DNA from 4 places in the Ruegeria sp. YKSF131 genome. Region 1 is predicted to be linked to each of the others. Evidence: riboswitches for the same ligand, from Rfam matches in the RefSeq annotation. Region 1 holds a riboswitch; each other region holds the start of a gene.
The links. A riboswitch is a leader RNA that binds a small molecule or an ion and turns the genes downstream of it on or off. The one in region 1 is predicted to bind cobalamin.

Region 1 (4,786 bases):
CACAAGCTTAGGGCTAATCCTCTTCGAAGGGGTCCCATTCATCTTCGACTTCGGGAAGGGCCTCAGTCTCAACCTTGGCGGCACGCTGTTCAGGTGTTTCGATCCTTATGATCCTCGCCTTGGGGAACTGCGTCAGCACGGCCTGAACCAGCGGGTGTTCTTCGGCCTCGGCTTTCAGGGCCAGTTCGGCCCGGTCCCGCACTTCCGCGATGGTCGCGGCATCCCCGTCCGAGACAATGGAGACGGCCCACCGATTGCCAGTCCAGCGTTGCAGGGCAGAGCCCAATCGCGACGCCAGATCCGACGGTGCCTGAGGCGTCGGGGTGAATTCGATCCGGCCGGGCTGGTACGACACAAGGCGCATGCCGCTTTCCACCTCGACAAGCAGTTTCACATCGCGGTTTGTGCGGATCAGTTCCACCACATGCCCGAAGGTTGGATAGCGGGCCAGGGCCGTCTGGGCATCCTGCGCCAGCGCGGCAACCGGTGCGCCACCCGCGCCGCGCGGGGGCGATGCATAGGCAGGCGGCGGGGTCGCGTTGGATTGCGTTGCCACCGGGGCCTGCCGGGACATTGACATGCCCCCGCCCGGCCCGCCGGGTGGCGAAGGTGGGGCGTCTTGCAGCCGTTTGATCAGCTCTTCGGGGCTGGGCAAATCGGCGACATGCGTCAGTCGGATAACAGCCATTTCGGCGGCCATCATCGCGTTGGGCGCGGCAGAGACTTCCTCCAGCGCCTGCAGCAGCATTTGCCACATCCGGGTCAGAACCCGCATCGGCAAGGCCTCGGCCATGTGCTGGCCCCGTGTGCGTTCGTCGGGGGAAACCGTCGGGTCCTGGGCCGCGTCAGGTGTGATCTTTACGACGGACACCCAATGCGTGATTTCGGCCAGATCGCGCAGCACGGCCAGAGGGTCCGCGCCTTCCGCATATTGTCCGCTCAGTTCAGTGAGCGCCCCTGCCGCGTCACCGCGCAGGATCATGTCCATCAGGTCCAGAACACGACCACGATCCGCCAGACCCAGCATCGCACGGACCTGATCGGCGGTCGTCTCGCCAGCCCCGTGTGAAATCGCCTGATCCAGCAGTGAGGTCGCGTCCCGGGCCGACCCTTCTGCAGCGCGGGTGATCAGCGCCAGCGCATCGTCGGCGATCTGCGCGCTCTCGGCCCCGGCGATCTTGCGCAGCAGGCCGATCATGTCTTCGGGCTCGATCCGGCGCAGGTCAAAGCGCTGACACCGCGACAGAACCGTGACCGGCACTTTGCGAATCTCGGTGGTCGCGAAGATGAATTTCACATGTGCGGGCGGTTCCTCGAGCGTCTTGAGCAGCGCGTTGAATGCGCTGGTCGAGAGCATGTGAACCTCGTCGACGATGTAGATCTTGTAGCGCGCGCTGGCTGCGCGATAGCGGACACTGTCGATGATCTCGCGGATATCGCTGACGCCGGTACGGCTGGCGGCATCCATTTCCATCACATCGACATGGCGGCCTTCCATGATCGCGATGCAATGCTCGCACTGACCGCAAGGCTCTGTTGTCGGCCCTCCGGTTCCATCCGGTCCGATACAGTTCATGCCCTTGGCGATGATCCGTGCCGTGGTGGTTTTACCCGTTCCGCGAATGCCGGTCATGACAAAGGCCTGCGCAATCCGGTCGGCTTCAAAAGCGTTTTTCAGGGTGCGCACCATGGCATCCTGACCCACCAGGTCGGCAAAGGTTTCCGGGCGGTATTTGCGGGCGAGAACCTGATAGGCGGGGCTGGGCGTGTCTGTCATGTCTACTCGCTCGGATTCGGTGCTTCGGCACAGCGTAGTGGCGGCGGCAGTCCGCGTCCACTGTGGGGCGTGATGATTTTTTGTTTCAGAAACGGGCTGGTTTCCAACTAAACTGGTCCAGCGGATTTAATGGCTCATTTCTTAAAGAGTACCTTGGGGGAGGACGCACTTCATGTCGCAGCTGGTCATTTTTGCTCTGCAGGTCGGAGGCGGAACGCTTGCCCTTACTTCAATGCCCGGGCGTGGCGGGGATTACGTCGGCGATCTGGATATGATTGCGGCGTGGAAACCGGGCCTTGTGATTTCAATGACGACGGATGTTGAAATGCTTCAGGATGGCGCGCAGCACTTTGGCAGCGACATCCAAAGCCGTGCCAGCCGGTGGGTTCACCTGCCGATCGAAGATTTTGGAGCACCGACGCAGGCGGTTCAGAAGGCCTGGCCAGAGGTCAGCGCCACGGCCCGACATGCGCTGTCGGGCGGTGGCCGGGTTCTTGTGCATTGCCGTGGGGGGTGCGGCAGATCCGGGATGATTGTTCTGCGACTGATGGTTGAATGCGGTGAACGCGCCAGCGACGCACTGGACCGCCTGCGGGCCGTGCGCCCCTGCGCTGTCGAAACCGATGCGCAGCTGGCCTGGGCGTCCCGGATCACCCCGGCACAGGTGGAAGTGGGATCAAGCTGACAGCTGCTGGGGTGCGTAGCCGGTTTTCCGAGGCCGGATCGTTGAAACCTCGATCATGGCGCAAGGCGGGTTCGCGACAATGCCCGAGGGCAGCGTGCTGAATGTAGGTCCGAAGATCAAATCGGCATAGGCATCAAGGTCCCGAATTGCCGTATCAGGGTGCGCCCCGCAGAAAACGCGAACGCTGTCGGATCGCGCTCGGATCGTTGCCATGCACCCTTCCGCGCAATGTGATAGCGCGCTGCTGCCTTCAAATTCGAAATCCTCGCTGGTGGCCGAAACCGCCTGCGCCATGGCTTCGGAAATCGAGCGGGCCAGTCGCGCCAAAGCCGGGCAGGTTTTGCCCGTCCGCTGGCACACTGTTGCGCTGTATTCGTGTGACTTTGTCTTCCAGATCATCCTGCGCCCTCCGCGCGTGGTGGGCTGGAATATTGGGGCAGGTGGGACAGCATTTCGCCGTCAGGACCTGCCCGGACACCCCGCCCGAGTTTCGGTTTCAGTTCCGATGGCAGGTCTCCTGACTTGCGGGTCATTGCTCTGCCGACCTTCCCAGCCCATAGGCCAGTGGTATTTCGGCATTGCTTAACGCTTACAGTTGCGGGGGCAGTCGCGGACTTGGTTGATGCCTGCGTGACCAGACAAACCGCACCGTGTTCCCTTTTCATCCCGACCTCTTGTGGGGGCCGGAAACCATCACACAACCGCTAGCGTCTGATCGCGTTCCGAGTCAAGCCGATCTTTAGGCCGGACGTTTGGTCATGCTGGATGCGGTTTACGTTCCGGCCTAGTGTCGTCAGCATCGAAGGCAGGCAAACCGATTGTTTCAGCGAAAGCCGGGAATCATGTTGGATACGGAACAGACGGTGTTGATCGAAGATTTCCGCTTTCCGTCAGGGTCCGTGACCTTGTCGGCGCGGTTGCATCGGCCAGTGGGTGAGCCGGAAACCGTTGTCGTGCTGAACAGTGCCACAGGCGTGCCGCGTGACTATTATCAACACTTCGCGCGATGGCTGGCTACCGAGCGGGGGATAGCTTGCCTGACCTATGACTATCGGGACTACGGGCTTTCTTTGGTCGGTCGCCTGAAAGACGCAACTGCAACAATGGCGGATTGGGCATTGATCGACATGCCAGCGGCACGGGCCGAATTGCGCAGGCGATTTCCTAAGGCGCAGCACTGGACCATTGGCCATTCGGTCGGTGCGATGCTGGGGCCGGTGCAGCCGGATATCAACCAGATCGACCGTATGATCTGTGTGTGTTCGGGGCTGGTGACTTTGAAAGATCACCCATGGCCCTATCGGGGGTTGGCGGGGCTGTTTTGGTATGGCCATGCACCGCTGATGGTGCGGGCGCTTGGCTATCTGCCTGGCAAAGCAATCGGGTTTGGCTCGGACCTGCCAGCCTCGGTATACTGGCAATGGCGCAAATGGTGCACAGCTCCTCTTAGCTACGTTCCCGAGATCGGGCAGAATTTGCCTGATGCGCATTGGGGCAGTTCTGGAACAGCTGTGGATCTGTTCACGTTCGAAGACGACCAGATGGTTCCGCCCGAGGCGGTTTGGCGCCTTGCCGATCTGTATGGCCCCGGGGCCAGACGCCACCTTCTGAAGCCTGCCGAATTTGGGCTGCCGGAGATTGGTCACATAGGCGCATTTGCCCGGCGCAATGCAGCGGTCTGGCCGCGCCTGATCGCCTGATCAGACGCGACGCAGGTTTTCCATAACACCTTGCAGCTATGGCCGTTTGCGAAGCTTCTTGTCCTGCATGACACCGCGGACCATCTTGCCGAACGCCTTGTCCCGCGCCCGCGATTGCGCAACGGTTTCCGAGTTTCGCTGATCTTCGCGCCGCAGCTTGCGCCAACGGTCCAGCCGCGCCGGATCAAGAACGCCCTTGCCTATTGCGTTCTGCACGGCACAGCCGGGCTCGGTCTCGTGCTGACAATCCGAAAAGCGGCAGCTTTGGCCAAGCTCTGTGATGTCCGAGAACACGTTGTCGATCCCGTCCTGAGCGTCCAACAAACGCAATGCGCGCATTCCCGGCGTGTCAATCAGCCAGCCACCGTTACCCATCCGGTGCAACGCGCGCACCGTTGTCGTGTGCCTGCCCCGTGCGTCGTCTTCGCGAATTCCAGAGGTGGCGAGGTTTTGATCCGTCATGGCGTTGCTGAGCGTCGTTTTACCCACGCCCGACGACCCGACCAGCGCGCCGGTCTGGCCTTTGGGGCACCATGCCAGAACCTTTTCGATATCTGCCGGGTCCAGCGCATTGATCGCCAGTACCGACAAAAAAGGGTCCAGAGATTGCACTTGTCCCGAGAA
Region 2 (4,786 bases), on a different contig from region 1:
CAATAGGTCTTTTGCGACGAGGTTGGCCATGTTTTGGCGATCAATGGACTGGCCGCAGACGCGGAAAACAGCGCAGTGGTTGATTGAATGAAATAGCGCCTTGTCAGCATAGATCTCAGCCTGGTTCACAAGTTCAATGTATTTGCATCGCATTTTCACGATCAAATTCGAGTCTTAAAGCCTCTAGCAGCTAGAGCTTCAAGAGGTTTCAGGTAACGCTTAGTTTATCCAGTCGATCAGGTGCGCGGTGGCGTGAACTCTGATTTGATCGAGTTTGCTTTGGACTGGGTCAAAAAAGCAATGGAAAGAACCGAAATGCCCATTGTAGTTGCTTCATGTTTTCGGTTTCCGACGATGCAAGCCAAAGGAACAAGACGGGAATTCGGCGCGGCTTTGCAACAGCTTATCTGTCCTTGGATACAGAGCGGCAAAAACCCGCGCGCACGCTGTACTTGCCGCTTAGACCCGCTGAATCCGCGTAGTTGTCTTCTCAGCCAGGAATGTCAATCAGGAGTCATCGCCGTCAGGCTGCACGGTCACTTTGGCCTCCACGGGCACACCCTCAACCATCAGAGGGCTGTGGCTGTTGCCATTGAGAGAAACTTTTACTTCAACATCGCCATCGGGGAGCGACGGAAGGTGTAACCAATTGGCATAAAGGCGGCCCAGCTTTTCGCCGTTGATATAAACATGCGCGTGACCTTCGCCTGGAACGTCAGCCGTGGAGGCATTTTCCGGAGCAAAGCGAAAGTTCTGCGGTGTCACACGCAGATTCCAGCCCGCCATAGGATCCTTAATCATCTGGATCGCCACACTGGGGGCGTCGCTGTCGGCAGGCAGATTAGTGGCAGCGGAGTGGTCGTGCGCTGCCATCTCCATGTTGCCGCCGTGTTGGGCCGGGTCAGTATGGTCATGGCTCTCAAAGGTGCTACCGCTGCTGGCGGCAATCACAAAGCCAGCACCGCCGCCAAAGACAAGTCCGATGGCAAAGAGAGCAAGAGAACGGGACATCTTGTCATCCTCAATAAAAAAAACCCGCCGGTGTAACCAGCGGGGTAGCAATGGAGGAGCGCGATCAGACTGCAGCGCCTGCGCGCTTGCCTTCTGTCTGCCAGAAGTGGCCGGTGAAACTGCCTAAGAGTGCCCAGGCGGCCATGCCGATGCCGAAGGCCCGGGCAGCAAAAAGCGCCCCGATCTCGGTCGGAACCGGCCCAGAGAAACTCTCAGGCTCAGGGGCCCCGATAATATGCGGTACCATTAGCAGCACGGCCGCAATCAGGTAGCTTACCAGGTTACCTCCAAAGGCAATCAGCCACATGGCTACGCCGGCTGCGGCAACGGTGACCGTCCACCAGATCTGACGCACTCCCACATCTGCTGCCGCTACGCCGGGAACTTCTGGAGCCAGTGACAAGCCAGGAGCAAAGTGGAAGGCGACAAAGCCCGCAAGACCCCAAAGCAGGCCGGTGCGGCCGTTGATCTCATGCCCCTGACGTTCGGCTACTGACATCAGCGCCGCCAGGACTAGCGCATAGCCGGTGTAGGTAAGCATGGTGAAGATAATGCTGAGACCATCGCGCATCGGCTCGGCGAACATGCCGGGCAGGTCGGGATGCGCAGTTACGGGATCAGCGCCAAAATGCACCAGGTCGCCGCCCTCATAGAGCTCGGCGTGAAGTAGCACTGGCTGCACGAAATACAACTGCAGAAGGGCGGCAATCAGCCCCGCTGCTGCACCAGCGAACAAGCCGCTGGTCAGAATACGACTGAACATTGTTTTAGTGGCAGGGGAAGCCAGTTGCGTGGCGCACATCATGAGCCGCGTCATGCAGGCCAGAAGCCTGAACATGGCCAGTCACGGTAATGATCCCTAGACCCAGAACCACGGCGAATACTGCAGGCAGAAAGGATGCGCCAGCGGCGGATGCCTTGATCGTTTTTGTCGTCATTTTAATCCTCCTCGCCGTCACACCCGACGGCATATGTTGTGTCCATCCTACGGCCGGTCTCCTGACTCGCAGGTCACAGCAGACTTCCCCCTTCCCAGCGCCATTACGCCAGTGGTATTGGAAGGCCGCTCGCCGCTCACAGTCGCGGGGGCGGTCAAGGCTTCAGTGCGGTAGTTTGGTGCACCGTCCTCATTCCCGTTTCAGTCCCAGTGCGTAGGCACCTTTGGACACCGTAGAAGCCTTTATTGTTCCATAGTGCTTTGTTCCGTCAAGTACGAAAGCGACATCATAGTATTCTGCAGCGGTCAATCTTAGGTAATGGCAGGCTTGGTTTAGATTTTAGCCGTTCAGTGCAGAAGGCTAAGTCGAAAAACACAAACTGTAAGCTGAAAACTCGACACCGGAGCTTTGGTCGGCAAGTTGCATGTTGGCTATCTTTTTTGTGCCGGTATACGTGCAATCGCCTTGAAACGTAGCTTACCTAGCTTCCTGGCGTCAGCGAAGTCGCCGTCAGTACTGTCCTCATACATCCGCATGAAGATCATTATGTCCGGAAGATCGACAACCGTAACCTCACCGAAAAGATAGGCGGTCTTGCCGCTTTGTCGCACCGCCAACGTCTGTGGTCGGTGACAACCGGACATGCAATCCACTTGCTGCAACTCGGCTTGCACCCCCGATGCCTCCAGCGTTGCGGCTAATTGATCATAAAGGGTGGAATCCGCGTCGCGGCAGGTTCTGCAAAGCGTGAGGTTAGGTAGGCACATGCGTCAGGCTGATCCTTGATCGAGAACTTCCATCTGAGATTTCATATTTGCTGGTCGGTTGTTAGCTCAGTTTCAATACGTGTTTTGACTCTAAGTCTGGAAAAGAGTCCATACTCAGGCAGGAAGGACACATGAGCCCTAGCCCTCGAAAACTTTGCAAATACACCGAGTGCGAGACGGGGATTTGGCAGGGCGAAGAAGCAACCATCAGACGAAAAAATTTTTAAGTTTCTACGTGAGACTGAGCTGAAGCAGGTGGTAGGCGATGAAGTGGAAACAGCTCACGCGAAACATCTTTGTTCTTCAATAATCTGAAACAGCATTGCCTCCGGGATCGGCTCGCCATGACACGCCTATTTTCAGGTCCGCGCGCACCGCGCCTCCCAAGGCGAATTCCGAGACGCGACAGGTTCTTGTTGCGCGTAACTAGGTTCGTTCTATCGTCAATTACAGTCTAGATCCGGGACATATAGCGGGGTTCGTGCTTGATGGTTACCTTTCGGTTACCACGACCGATCATGGGACTGAATGCGTAGCGACAACCGACGACATTCAAAAGGAAGTACGCTGATGCGAAACGCCTCGGCATTAACAACTTTTCTGTCTGCGTCACTACAACCGAGGATCGCCCATGCCGCCATCGGTTCTCGCCGCAACCCGGTGTGATGGGTGTTGTGATAACGGCATATCTCCGGGTGCAGCCAGTCTTCGAACTCCTCCAATGTCATCGACGCAGTGCCGGAGCCGTCGCATTTCCCCTTATCCTTGGGGGATAATTGCGTTCTTCCCTAAAGTAGATGAACGGCCTCCATGGTCGTCCTAATCAGGCGTTCGATATCTTCGCCGTAACGCGCTCGACCCGGTGGCCTTTACTTGACGGAGATACTCCAATCTGAGCGGGTCAAATGGAAGGTTTCGCTGCGGAAACGCGCCCATTGTCTACGTGTATGGCTTGCGGAATCCCAACAGTAGGCCAATACGACACCTCCGAGATATCTGGCGCGCGGATCGAATTCGTTCACACGCAATGGTGCAAACACAAGCAGATGGACGAGTCGGACTGAGCATCGAAACTCAACTATGCGCCCAGAACAATGCAGGTCGTGACATCAATTGCGAGAGGCAACCAATGTCTACCCAATGGTTTAGCCGCTAGAAACCTGTACCCAACGATCAGGGTGAATCGGGTCCTGTATTCGTAGGAAAAGATACCTTGTTTCCTTCCACGTTTTGATCCTGTTGGTAACATTGTCCAGAACCAAATCGCCTTCACTCGAGCGATAGACTAGAACAGCATGGCCATTGCGATTGGTGTCCAAGACGGTCGCGATTAGTAGCTTCGTAGGATCCACACCGTTCTGCACAAGTTCAAACTTCTTTTGCAAAGCGAAGTCTTCGCAATCTCCTGACCCTTGCGTCGGCAGTGTCCAGTATTCCTTTGTCCCGTATTGGCTTTGATCCGAAACGGCACGGATTCTCCGATTGACGCGCGTGTTGATCGTTTTAACGATCTGATTTTCTTGTGCCACGGACAGACCAGAACTACGAGCGCTCGCGCACGCCCAAGAGTAATCTTTGCATAGTGTTTTGGCACCGGATGGCGCTTCAATCTTTCTGTCAAGACCGATCGAGGGAAGCTCAGAGGCTTGTAATGTAGCGGCAGACACAAAAAAGCTGCATATAAAACAGATCATTGGGAGATAACCCAGCAGGTTTTTCGATAACATTCTCTGAACTAACGTGGGATTTGTCATATCTGCCTTCTCCATGCTCGTTCCTCGAAGGTATCCAAACTTCCGGGGCCAATGTATTTTATTCCAAGCCTTCATGTGCCTTGAGGCATTGCAACTGCTTCTTAGCCTCTAGGGGTAAAGCGGCAAAAATTTGCAGATTCTTTGGTATTTCTTCCTTAGTTGACAGCATCAGAGCATCCACGCCATCACCAGTCCGGCATAGCTAACAGCGCGAACTAGAGGGTAAGCTGATCGCAATTCTCTCATTCAACAAAAATACAACACAGATCGGCCGTCATCGCTTAAGGTTACGAAATACTGGGACAATGAAGCCGCT
Region 3 (4,786 bases), on a different contig from region 1:
GACCACGGACCGTGCAGTTACGCGTTCGGCTGTATCAGCCTGTTGTTCAACAATGGCAATCCGTTGGGCAATCTGTCTGCGCGACAAATGCGAAACGGGATGGCCCGCTATGACGACTTTTCCCGAAACCGGACGTGCCAAACCCGCCAACAGGCGCATCAGAGTTGATTTGCCCGAACCGTTGGGTCCGACCAAAGCCAGTGTTTCGCCGGGCTCCACGACAAACGATACGTCTGACAGCAAAGTCTTGCCGCGAACCGAAAATGTCAGGTTTTGCGCCTCGATCTTCATTGGGCGTTCCTCTGGCCGCGCACCAGAATTACGGCAAAGGCAGGCGCACCGATCAGGGCGGTAACCACCCCAATCGGCAGAACCTGACCCGGGATGATGATGCGCGACACGATATCGGCGCCGATCAGGAAGACCGCTCCGATCAAGGCGGCCGTTGGGATAAGCCTGCGATGCCCCGGTCCTACAAGGAACCGGGCAGCATGAGGGATGACCAGCCCGACAAAGCCGATGGACCCGACGATCGAAACCATGACCGCTGTTGTCAGCGCGGTGGCGAAGATCAGGGTTGCCTGCACCCGCCGCACCGGTATGCCCAGCGAGGCCGCTGAATCAGTGCCGAAAATAAATGCGTCCAAAGCTCTGGCGTGAAAGCGGCAAATAAGCCAGCCGGCAAAGGCCACCGGAATGGCCAGATATACATCCGGCCAGCGCACGCCGCTGAGGTTTCCCATCAGCCAGAACATGATCCCGCGCGCCTGATCGGCATTGGCGGATTTGGCGATGATGAAGGCCGTTAGCGCATTGAACAACTGAGACCCGGCAATTCCCGCCAAAACGATTTGCGCCGTCGCAGCCCGCCCGCCGCCTGCGCCGGAGGCTCGGGCCAGCAACGCGACAAAACCGAAAGCCAAAAGCGCGCCATTGAACGCGCCAAAAGACAGCGACAAAGCTCCCCCGCCCAAACCAGCGATGGTAACAGCCACGGCACCCGTCGAGGCCCCGGCAGAAATGCCCAAAATATAAGGGTCAGCCAACGGGTTTCGCAGCAATGCCTGCAACACGACCCCTGCGACAGCCAGACCGGCACCGCAGGACGCAGCGACCAGAGCGCGAGGAATCCGGTAGCTCCAGATAATACCCTGATCAATTGGGTCGACGGGCAGGTCCGCTCCGGCCAGCTTGTTGACCAGAACGGAGAGAACCAAATCGGGCGACAACGAGGTTTCCCCGATCATCGCGCCCGCAAGGACCGCCGCAATCAACAGTGGCACAGTTAGGCACGCGGCCTTGAAACCCTGCCGAAAGATTGCGGCGACCTCGTTCACAAGTTGTTTCCGATGGTATCCAGCTTCTCGGCCAGATCCTCCAGTGCCGGGATTGCGCGGATGGTGGCGTCCATGGCCTGCGCATCCATAACGACAATCCGGTCATTCTTGACCGCATCCATCTGGCTGGTCACCGGATCAGCGCGCAGGAACTCCAGCTTTTTCAGGTAGTCGTCCGCAGCAAAGCGACGGCGGTCCATCTTGGCAATCACGATCACCGTCGGATTGGCCTTGGCAATGGTTTCCCAGCCCACTGTTGGCCATTCTTCATCCGTCTCGACGACGTTGCGGATGCCCAATGTGCTCATCATGTATCCCGGTGCGCCCTTCTGCCCGGCCACAAACGGATCGCTTTCCATTTCAGGAGAGGAAAACCAGAATACGGCGGACACATCGTCCAGCTTCACGGCTTGCGCCTTGGCGACGGCTGCGGCTTCACGGGCCTTGTACTCGGCAACCAGGTCCGTGCCGCGTTCGGACACATCAAAGGCTGCCGCCAGTTCTTCGATACCCTGATACAGCGTATCGGTCGAGAACGCTTGCAGGCGGGTGCCATCGCCGCCGACCGTATTGTCTTTGCCGACGCAATCCGCAGGCATCACGTAAGTTGGAATACCCAGTTCGTGAAATTGCTCACGCGTGGCGACGATGCCCTCGGGTCCGACATGCCATTCATATTGCGCTGCGACCAGTCCCGGCCGCTTGGCAACAACGCTTTCAAAGCTGGGATCATTGTCTGCCAGACGCTCTACCTTGGCATTCACCTCGGCATATTCAGGCAGCACCTCGTTGAACCAGACCGAAGTTCCAAGAACCTGCTCACTCAGACCCAGCGCATAAAGCACCTCGGTCGCGGCTTGGCCGACCGTGACTGACGACGTCACTGGCGCGTCAAACGTGACCGAGTGACCGCAGTTTTCGATGGTTAAGGGAAAGTTTCCTTCGGCGGCAGCGCTGGTAGCCAGCAAGGAAAGGCCAATCAGGCCAGTGCGTAGAAACATGACAATCGATCTCCATGTGTCAATGACCAGAGAACGGGTGAATGGGCATTTACCGAAGCAACAGACGCTTTTCTGCCTGCTGTGAGCGCAGAGTGGTACATAGCCCGCCCGGCGCGTTTCTTCGGCAACCTCCCCGGACAACCCCGCCCGGTGTGTTTCGGTTTCATACCGGCAGGTCTCCTGACTGACGGGTCTTTGTCTGTCCTGTCTTCCCAGACCGAAATGGCCCAGTGACGGAATGGACAGCGCTCGCCGCCTACAGTTGCGGGGGCAGTTCCGGTTGGCACCAAAAGGCACCTCGGATTCCCTCTTAGCCACATCGGGACCGGTAAAACGCGGGTACCTTAACACTTACTCTGCGGCAAGAAAAAACTCGGGGGTCTTTCCCATTTTCTCCCAAGGGCATGAACCTGCGCGTCTCAACATGGTGCTGACGTCAGACAAGCCGCTGAGAAGGCGCTACAATCCGCCCCGAGGACGTCGGTGTGTGATATATAGGAAAATCATGGCTGGGGTGGTAGGATTCGAACCTACGATACACGGTACCAAAAACCGCTGCCTTACCACTTGGCTACACCCCAACGGTGAGCGGCTATCTACGATTGTTGATGGCAGGGTTCAAGAGCGTTTTGCAAAAAAAGCGAGCGCCGTAAATTTTTTTTGAAGGCCCCTCATTTGGTATCGATCAACACCGCTCCGGTACGGTTGCCTTCTTGTACCAGCGCATGGGCCGCAGCGCATTCTTCCAACGTAAAGACCTTGTGAACGGGGCAGATCAGTGCGCCATCAGTCAGTGCCTTGTGTAATGTCTTTATTGCGGTGGCGCGCAAGTCCGCGGGCAGCAGGTAGATCAGAACCGCTTCGAGCGTCACGGCCTTGAACATCATGGGTCCAAAGGGAAAGACAGGTGTCATATTCCGGGCAGATCCATATGCGTTGATACGGCCGTTTTCGGCGATGACGGCAATGTTGGTGGCAAGGTTCTGTCCAAATTCGACATCGACGATTCGACCGATTGCATGCCCATCATTTGCATCGAGGATCTGATCCGAAAGGTGTTCACCGGTGTAGTCGAGCACGACATCCGCACCAGCTGCCTTGACCCGGTCAAAGTTGCGGGCGCTGGCCGTTGCGATCACTTTGGCTCCGGCCCATTTGGCAAGCTGCACAGCCAGATACCCGACGGTGCCCGCCCCGCCATGGATCAATATGGTTTGCCCGCCCGGTGCGCCGCCCGAGAACACCGCATGGCTTGCAGTTAGGCCCGGAATTCCAAGAATTGCCCCGGTTTCAAGTGACACTGTCTCGGGCAGTTCGACAGCCTGAGATTCGGGCAGGGTGATGTGGCTGGCAGCTGTACCAAATGCGCGCTGCCATTGCCCGTTCCAAATCCACACGCGCCGGCCAATCCGCGCCGCGGGTACTCCATCGCCAACCGCTGTGATGACTCCAGCCCCGTCGCTGTGCGGAACGATCAGCGGAAACGGGGGTTCCGTGACACCCGGCCGGGTTCCCGCACGGGCCTTGATATCCGAGGGGTTTACGCCGGAATAGGACAACTCGACCGTGACTTCACCTGGTTCAGGCTGGATCAGGGGAATATCCTGTATACGCAAGACATCGACAGCGTCTCCGAAGGCTGAATAAGTGACTGCGCGCATAGCGTCCTCCATTTAGGTCGAGTTAAGCGGCGATTGGGCCGGTAACTCAAACACCTTGTCGCGCTTTTTCAGGGCGATGCGCAACCGCGGATACCGGAATTCGTCTTTCGCCTATTCCCGAATTTCGGAAGGATCGACGCCCCAAAGGTTCGATTTCAATGTCCAGCCACGGTATCCGCCAGCGGTGATCCGGCACCAGTCCTGCGAACAGGTTCCAAGGCGCGCCACTACTCCGGTCTCGAAATGAGCGTTCACGGGCGAGGCTGGATCGGGGCGGGCATAAACAGGCAGCATCTCGGATTCGATCAGCACCGTTCGAACGCCAGACAACAAGGCATAGTGAACCCAGCCACCCGCGCCGTCGCGGTCCTGAACCTTGCGCCAGTTTCCGTATTCGGCGGTGACCTGCAGCGGCATGCCGCGCCGTTTGAATACCCAGTCGATTCGGTGGGTTAGGGATGGTCCGCGTCGCACGTTGCCTTCGGCTGCCTTCATCGAAACATAGCGGGGCAGGGGTAGGTTGGTGACCGAACCGCGTTTGACCTCGGCATGTGCGGCACAGACACCGAACATGACCAGAAATACGGAAACTGCCGCCAGAGATCGGCGTTTTACAGGTAGATTGCCACTCACTGACTGCCCGCTCTTATGCCTGTTGATCCGGTTTTGAAAAAAGGTCGACTCAATGCCATTGGGGTTCTTGTGCCCCGCCTTATCCTGCGCCACGATGCCATGGCGCGCGTCCGTTTGCAAAGCAGTGGGAGAGCCGAGGTGCCAAGAGAACGTT
Region 4 (4,786 bases), on a different contig from region 1:
TTCGCTTTTTGTTCACTTTTTGTCAGGAGGTGTTTTGCACCCATAAGCCGTTGTTTTTGCTTACGCTCTTTCTGGATTGCAAATCCGTGTACACCGGTTCGATTCCGGTACTCGCCTCCAACAACATCCAAATCGCTGACTTAACCCCGCAGTACACGCGTGCGACGCTCGGTATTTCAAGACGTTCAAGGCCCGCGATTCTGTCGAATTGCGGGCCAGATATGGCGTGTTTTTCGGAACTCCTGCCTACCCCTGTTCGTTCAAGGGGCGCGATTTTGTCTGGTATGTGCTTTACGTTCAGGCGCGCCCTTGTGGCACAACCTCGTATCCCGGCTCCTCCGGCTCATCATCCGTCATTTCGGCAGGGAAGCCCGGGGCGGTGATATCCAGGCCGGTTGCCTCTTCCAGCCGCTTGATAATATTTGGTGAAAGCTCGCGTTCGCCATAGCGTGCGATACCATCGTTAAAGATGTTGATCATCACCGGGTTTATTTCCAGCGGCACCCCGGCGCGGTCGGCGACCTCCTGAAACAGACCGATATCCTTCTTCACCAGATCCATGGTGAAGGAAATATCGCGCGACCCGTTCAAGATGACCTGACTTTCGGTTTCGTGCACGAAGGACGTGCCGGACGAGATTTTGATCGCCTCATAGGTCGTGTTCAGATCCATCCCCGCAGCCTTTGCCGTAACCAGTGCTTCGGCGCAGGTGATCAGGTTGGCGGTGGCAAGATAATTGGTCATCACTTTCAGCACCGAGGCCGAGCCCAGTTCGCCGGTGTGCAAAACCCGACGACCCATTGTCGTCAGGAACGGCAGAATTCGTTCAAACGTTTCCCGGTCACAGCCCGCAAAGATCGAGATATTGCCCGTCGCGGCACGGTGGCACCCGCCAGAAACCGGGCAATCGACGGCCGCACCGCCGCGCGATATGACTTCGGCTCCCAGGCGTTTGACTTCGGCCTCGTCCGTGGTCGACATCTCCATCCAGATCTTGCCGGGGCCCACTTCGGGCAACATCTCCTGCATCACTGCATCCGATGCTGCCGGAGACGGCAGACAGGTGATCACCGCATCGCAATCGCGCATCAACTGGGCGGGCCCCTCAGCCGCCTTTGCACCTTTGGCGACAAACTCGGCCACCAGATCCGCGTTCAGGTCATGCACAGTCAGATCAATGCCGTTGCGCAAAAGGGATCCCGAAAGCTTGCCGCCTACGTTACCCAGACCGATAAATCCCACTTTCATATGACGCATCTCCAAGTTCGTCGTTTTCCCGTCATGCGACCACATACCGAACACATTCTTCATGCCGCCGAACGACGCCTACAGGTCGCTTTTTTCTCCTTGGCTTATTTGTTGCGCGCGAACCGCTTGACAAGCGGGTCAGCGGTGCCGCATGTCCCTGTCGTTGGTGTCGGCGACAGCCGATGAAAAGGGAATGCGTCAACGGTTCATCCGCCAAACGCAGCCGCCCCCGCGACCGTGACCGGAGAGGATGCCCAATGCCACTGGCCTGTGCCGGGAAGGCGGGACATCCGACAGAGCGACCGCTCTGGCATCCGCAAGCCGGGAGACCTGCCAACACCCGAAGTTGAAACCGGGCGGGGTGTTCCGGTGTCGGGTCCATGTGCAGACGTGGTGCCCGCATGAAACCCCGTCCCCCGCGAAGAGGATTTGGGGGGATGAGAGACATGAGCGAGAACGCACCGGTAGAGCTACTGGTCTGCACGACTTGCCGCCGGGGTCTGCCCGTCGAGGATGACGCTGAGCGACCCGGCACATTGTTGCACAAGGCCCTGGAACAGGCTGTCCTGCCGGATGGCATCATTCTGAAACCGGTCGAATGCCTTTCGAACTGCGATCAGGGCTGTTCCATCGTGCTTCGGGGCGGGCCGGATCGCTGGACCTTTGTTTACGAGAATCTGAACGAAATCGATCACGTCGATGTCATCATCGATGGCGCGACTAAGTATCTGGCCACAGGCGATGGTCTGGTGAAATGGCGCGACCGTCCTGAACATTTCCGCAAAAACTGCGCCTCGCGCATTCCCCCGATTGGAGCCTGAGATCATGTCGAACCTTGAAAAACTCCCCGTCACTGTGATCACCGGCTTTCTGGGCTCGGGCAAAACCACGCTGGTGCGCCATCTGATGCAGAACCCGCAGGGCAAGCGCCTTGCGATTGTTGTTAACGAGTTTGGCGATGTGGGTGTTGATGGCGACATCCTGAAGTCCTGCGCGATTCCGGAATGCCCTGCGGAAAACATCATGGAACTGGCAAACGGCTGCATCTGCTGCACCGTGGCCGACGATTTCATCCCGACCATCGAGGCGCTGATGGCGCTGGAACCGCGCCCGGATCACATTTTGATCGAAACATCCGGCCTTGCACTGCCCAAACCGCTGCTGAAAGCGTTTGATTGGCCTGATATCCGTTCGAAAATTACCGTTGATGGCGTTATTGCGCTGGCCGATGCCGAGGCCGTGGCCGCCGGTCGCTTTGCTCCGAACGTTGAAGCGGTGGATGCCCAACGGCTGGCTGATGACTCGATCGACCACGAAACACCCTTGTCCGAGGTGTTCGAGGATCAGATCTCGTGCGCGGATATCATCCTGCTGACCAAGCCCGATCTGGCAGGTCCCGAAGGTGTCGCGAAAGCTAAACAGATCATCGCCGCTGAGGCGCCGCGCCCGCTTCCCGTCGTCGAGGTTGCCGAGGGTGTCGTCGACGTACGCGTCGTGCTTGGCCTTGAGGCTGCCGCCGAAAATGACATGGACGCGCGCCCGTCACATCACGATGGCCATCACGATCATGAGCATGACGATTTCGAAAGCATCATCGTCGAGTTGCCGGAACAGACCGACCCGGCGGAACTGGTTGCCAGGATTGAACGTCTGGCAACTGAGCTGAATATCCTGCGCGTCAAAGGCTATGCCGCCGTCACTGGCAAACCGATGCGCCTGCTGGTTCAGGCTGTCGGCGCACGGGTTCGTCACCAATACGACCGCCCGTGGGAGCCCGGTGAAGAGCGCCGCTCGCGCCTGGTCGTCATTGCCGAACATGACGACATCAAAGAGGCTGAGATCCGTGATATCCTAGTGGGTGTGACCGAGGTTGCCGAGTAAGTCATGCACGTCGTCTTTCGCGAAAGCCACGGGCTCGAGGAAACCGAGACCCCAACCGATCTGGGCCAAAGCCCAGCCGATCTGGTTGTGCTGTCCTTTTCCGACAGTGACCTGGGCGCTTTCGCGGCGGGCTGGCATCGCGGCGGCGGACCTGAGGGGCGGATGCCAACCTTGCGACTGGCCAATCTTGCAGCATTGAAACACCCACTGTCCGTCGACACCTATGTTGAACAGACACTTGAAGGCGCAAAGGGCATCCTGATCCGTCTGATCGGTGGCGTGCCCTATTGGTCTTACGGGTTGCAACAGGTTCTGGCACTGGCACAGGCCAAAGGCATCGCGCTGGCCGTTTTACCGGCGGATGGGCGCGAAGACACTCGGTTGGATGAGTATTCGACCCTGCCCCTCTCGACCCTGCGGCGGCTGGCACATCTTTGTGATACCGGCGGAGAAGTCGCCGCGCAGGCCGCATTGGCCCAGATGGCGTTAGCAGCAGGGCTTTATGCCGGCCCGGTGATGGGCGCGAAAACCGTGCCCGAATGCGGTGCGTGGTGCCCGGAACAAGGTGTCATCCCGGTGGATTCCGCGTTCGAGAACGATGCTAAACGCATTCTCGTAACCTTCTACCGCGCTTATCTGACATCAGCAGACACAGCCCCGGTCGCGGCCCTGATCCGCAGCTTGCGCGCCCGCGGGCTCCAGGCGGTGGGTTTGTTCGCCCCGTCGCTCAAGGCCCCGGCCGCTGCCAACTGGCTCAGGGAACAGGTCGTTGCCCTGAGACCATCGGCCATCATCAACGCCACTTCATTCTCGGGAAAGGGCGCGTCTGGCACGTCGCCTTTGGACGCGGCGGATGTGCCGGTGTTTCAGGTCGCCCTCGCCACCTCGCGACGCAAGGCTTGGGCCGAGGCCGAACGCGGCCTGTCGCCTGCCGACCTCGCCATGCATGTGGTATTACCCGAAGTGGACGGGCGAATATCAGCAGGCATTGCCTCCTTCAAAGAGCCGGGCAAGCGCGATCCGCATCTGGAATACTCGCGTTTTGCGCATCGGGCCGAGCCGGACCGGATCGAGGCGATCATCGACCGGGTATCGGGCTGGCTCGCCCTGAATGACAAACCCAAGGCAGACCAGATCCCCGCGTTGGTACTGTCCACATATCCAGGCAAAGACTGGCAGATGGCCCATGCGGTCGGTCTCGACGCGTTGGCCTCAGCCGAAGCGATGCTGTCTGATCTTCACGGTGAAGGCTACGACATCACGGCTGCCGAACCGATTGCCGACACACTCTTGGACGCCCGGGTATCGTGGCCGCTTGAGGATTATCTGAGTGCACTCGCTGAATTGCCCGAGACCCTGCGCACCGATCTGCACACCGTATGGGGCGATCCCGAGCAAGACCCAATTTTCGCTCATGACGCGTTTCACTTCACGGCTTTGCGACGCGGCAAGGCACTGGTCGCACTGCAACCAGAACGCGGAACACCCGAGCTGCGCGATGACGACTATCACGACCTTTCGCGCACCCCGCGCCATAGCTATGTCGCCTTCTATTTGTGGCTGCGCAAAGGTCTTGGAGCGGATGCGCTGATCCATATCGGTGCGCATGGCACGCTGGAATGGCTGCCCGGCAAATCAGTCGCCCTATCGGCAAACT

Region 2: another riboswitch for cobalamin. It lies ahead of AC2FLZ_RS11100 (CbtB domain-containing protein); the one in region 1 lies ahead of AC2FLZ_RS10665 (hypothetical protein).
Region 3: another riboswitch for cobalamin. It lies ahead of AC2FLZ_RS01545 (ABC transporter substrate-binding protein); the one in region 1 lies ahead of AC2FLZ_RS10665 (hypothetical protein).
Region 4: another riboswitch for cobalamin. It lies ahead of AC2FLZ_RS17280 (DUF1636 family protein); the one in region 1 lies ahead of AC2FLZ_RS10665 (hypothetical protein).

The regions. Positions count from the first base shown of each region.
Region 1 is NZ_JBXWQZ010000024.1:7,627-12,412, forward strand. Features, by position in the region: gene AC2FLZ_RS10655 (DNA polymerase III subunit gamma/tau) at 14-1,777, opposite strand; gene AC2FLZ_RS10660 (protein-tyrosine phosphatase family protein) at 1,950-2,462, shown strand; gene AC2FLZ_RS10665 (hypothetical protein) at 2,454-2,861, opposite strand; cobalamin riboswitch at 2,953-3,171, opposite strand; gene AC2FLZ_RS10670 (alpha/beta hydrolase family protein) at 3,305-4,162, shown strand; gene rsgA (ribosome small subunit-dependent GTPase A) at 4,199-4,786, opposite strand, start outside.
Region 2 is NZ_JBXWQZ010000025.1:33,786-38,571, forward strand. Features, by position in the region: gene AC2FLZ_RS11085 (L,D-transpeptidase) at 1-110, opposite strand, end outside; gene AC2FLZ_RS11090 (hypothetical protein) at 508-1,011, opposite strand; gene AC2FLZ_RS11095 (CbtA family protein) at 1,076-1,774, opposite strand; gene AC2FLZ_RS11100 (CbtB domain-containing protein) at 1,779-1,949, opposite strand; cobalamin riboswitch at 1,984-2,199, opposite strand; gene AC2FLZ_RS11105 (DUF1636 family protein) at 2,381-2,716, opposite strand; gene AC2FLZ_RS11110 (transglutaminase-like cysteine peptidase) at 3,862-4,485, opposite strand.
Region 3 is NZ_JBXWQZ010000002.1:124,840-129,625, reverse strand. Features, by position in the region: partial or broken gene AC2FLZ_RS01555 (ABC transporter ATP-binding protein) at 1-291, opposite strand, end outside; gene AC2FLZ_RS01550 (FecCD family ABC transporter permease) at 288-1,337, opposite strand; gene AC2FLZ_RS01545 (ABC transporter substrate-binding protein) at 1,334-2,338, opposite strand; cobalamin riboswitch at 2,492-2,683, opposite strand; tRNA gene AC2FLZ_RS01540 (tRNA-Gln) at 2,845-2,919, opposite strand; gene AC2FLZ_RS01535 (NADPH:quinone reductase) at 3,010-3,999, opposite strand; gene AC2FLZ_RS01530 (SH3 domain-containing protein) at 4,111-4,572, opposite strand; gene AC2FLZ_RS01525 (2-hydroxyacid dehydrogenase) at 4,771-4,786, shown strand, end outside.
Region 4 is NZ_JBXWQZ010000057.1:1-4,786, forward strand. Features, by position in the region: gene AC2FLZ_RS17275 (NAD(P)-dependent oxidoreductase) at 298-1,293, opposite strand; cobalamin riboswitch at 1,396-1,600, shown strand; gene AC2FLZ_RS17280 (DUF1636 family protein) at 1,695-2,069, shown strand; gene cobW (cobalamin biosynthesis protein CobW) at 2,074-3,129, shown strand; gene cobN (cobaltochelatase subunit CobN) at 3,133-4,786, shown strand, end outside.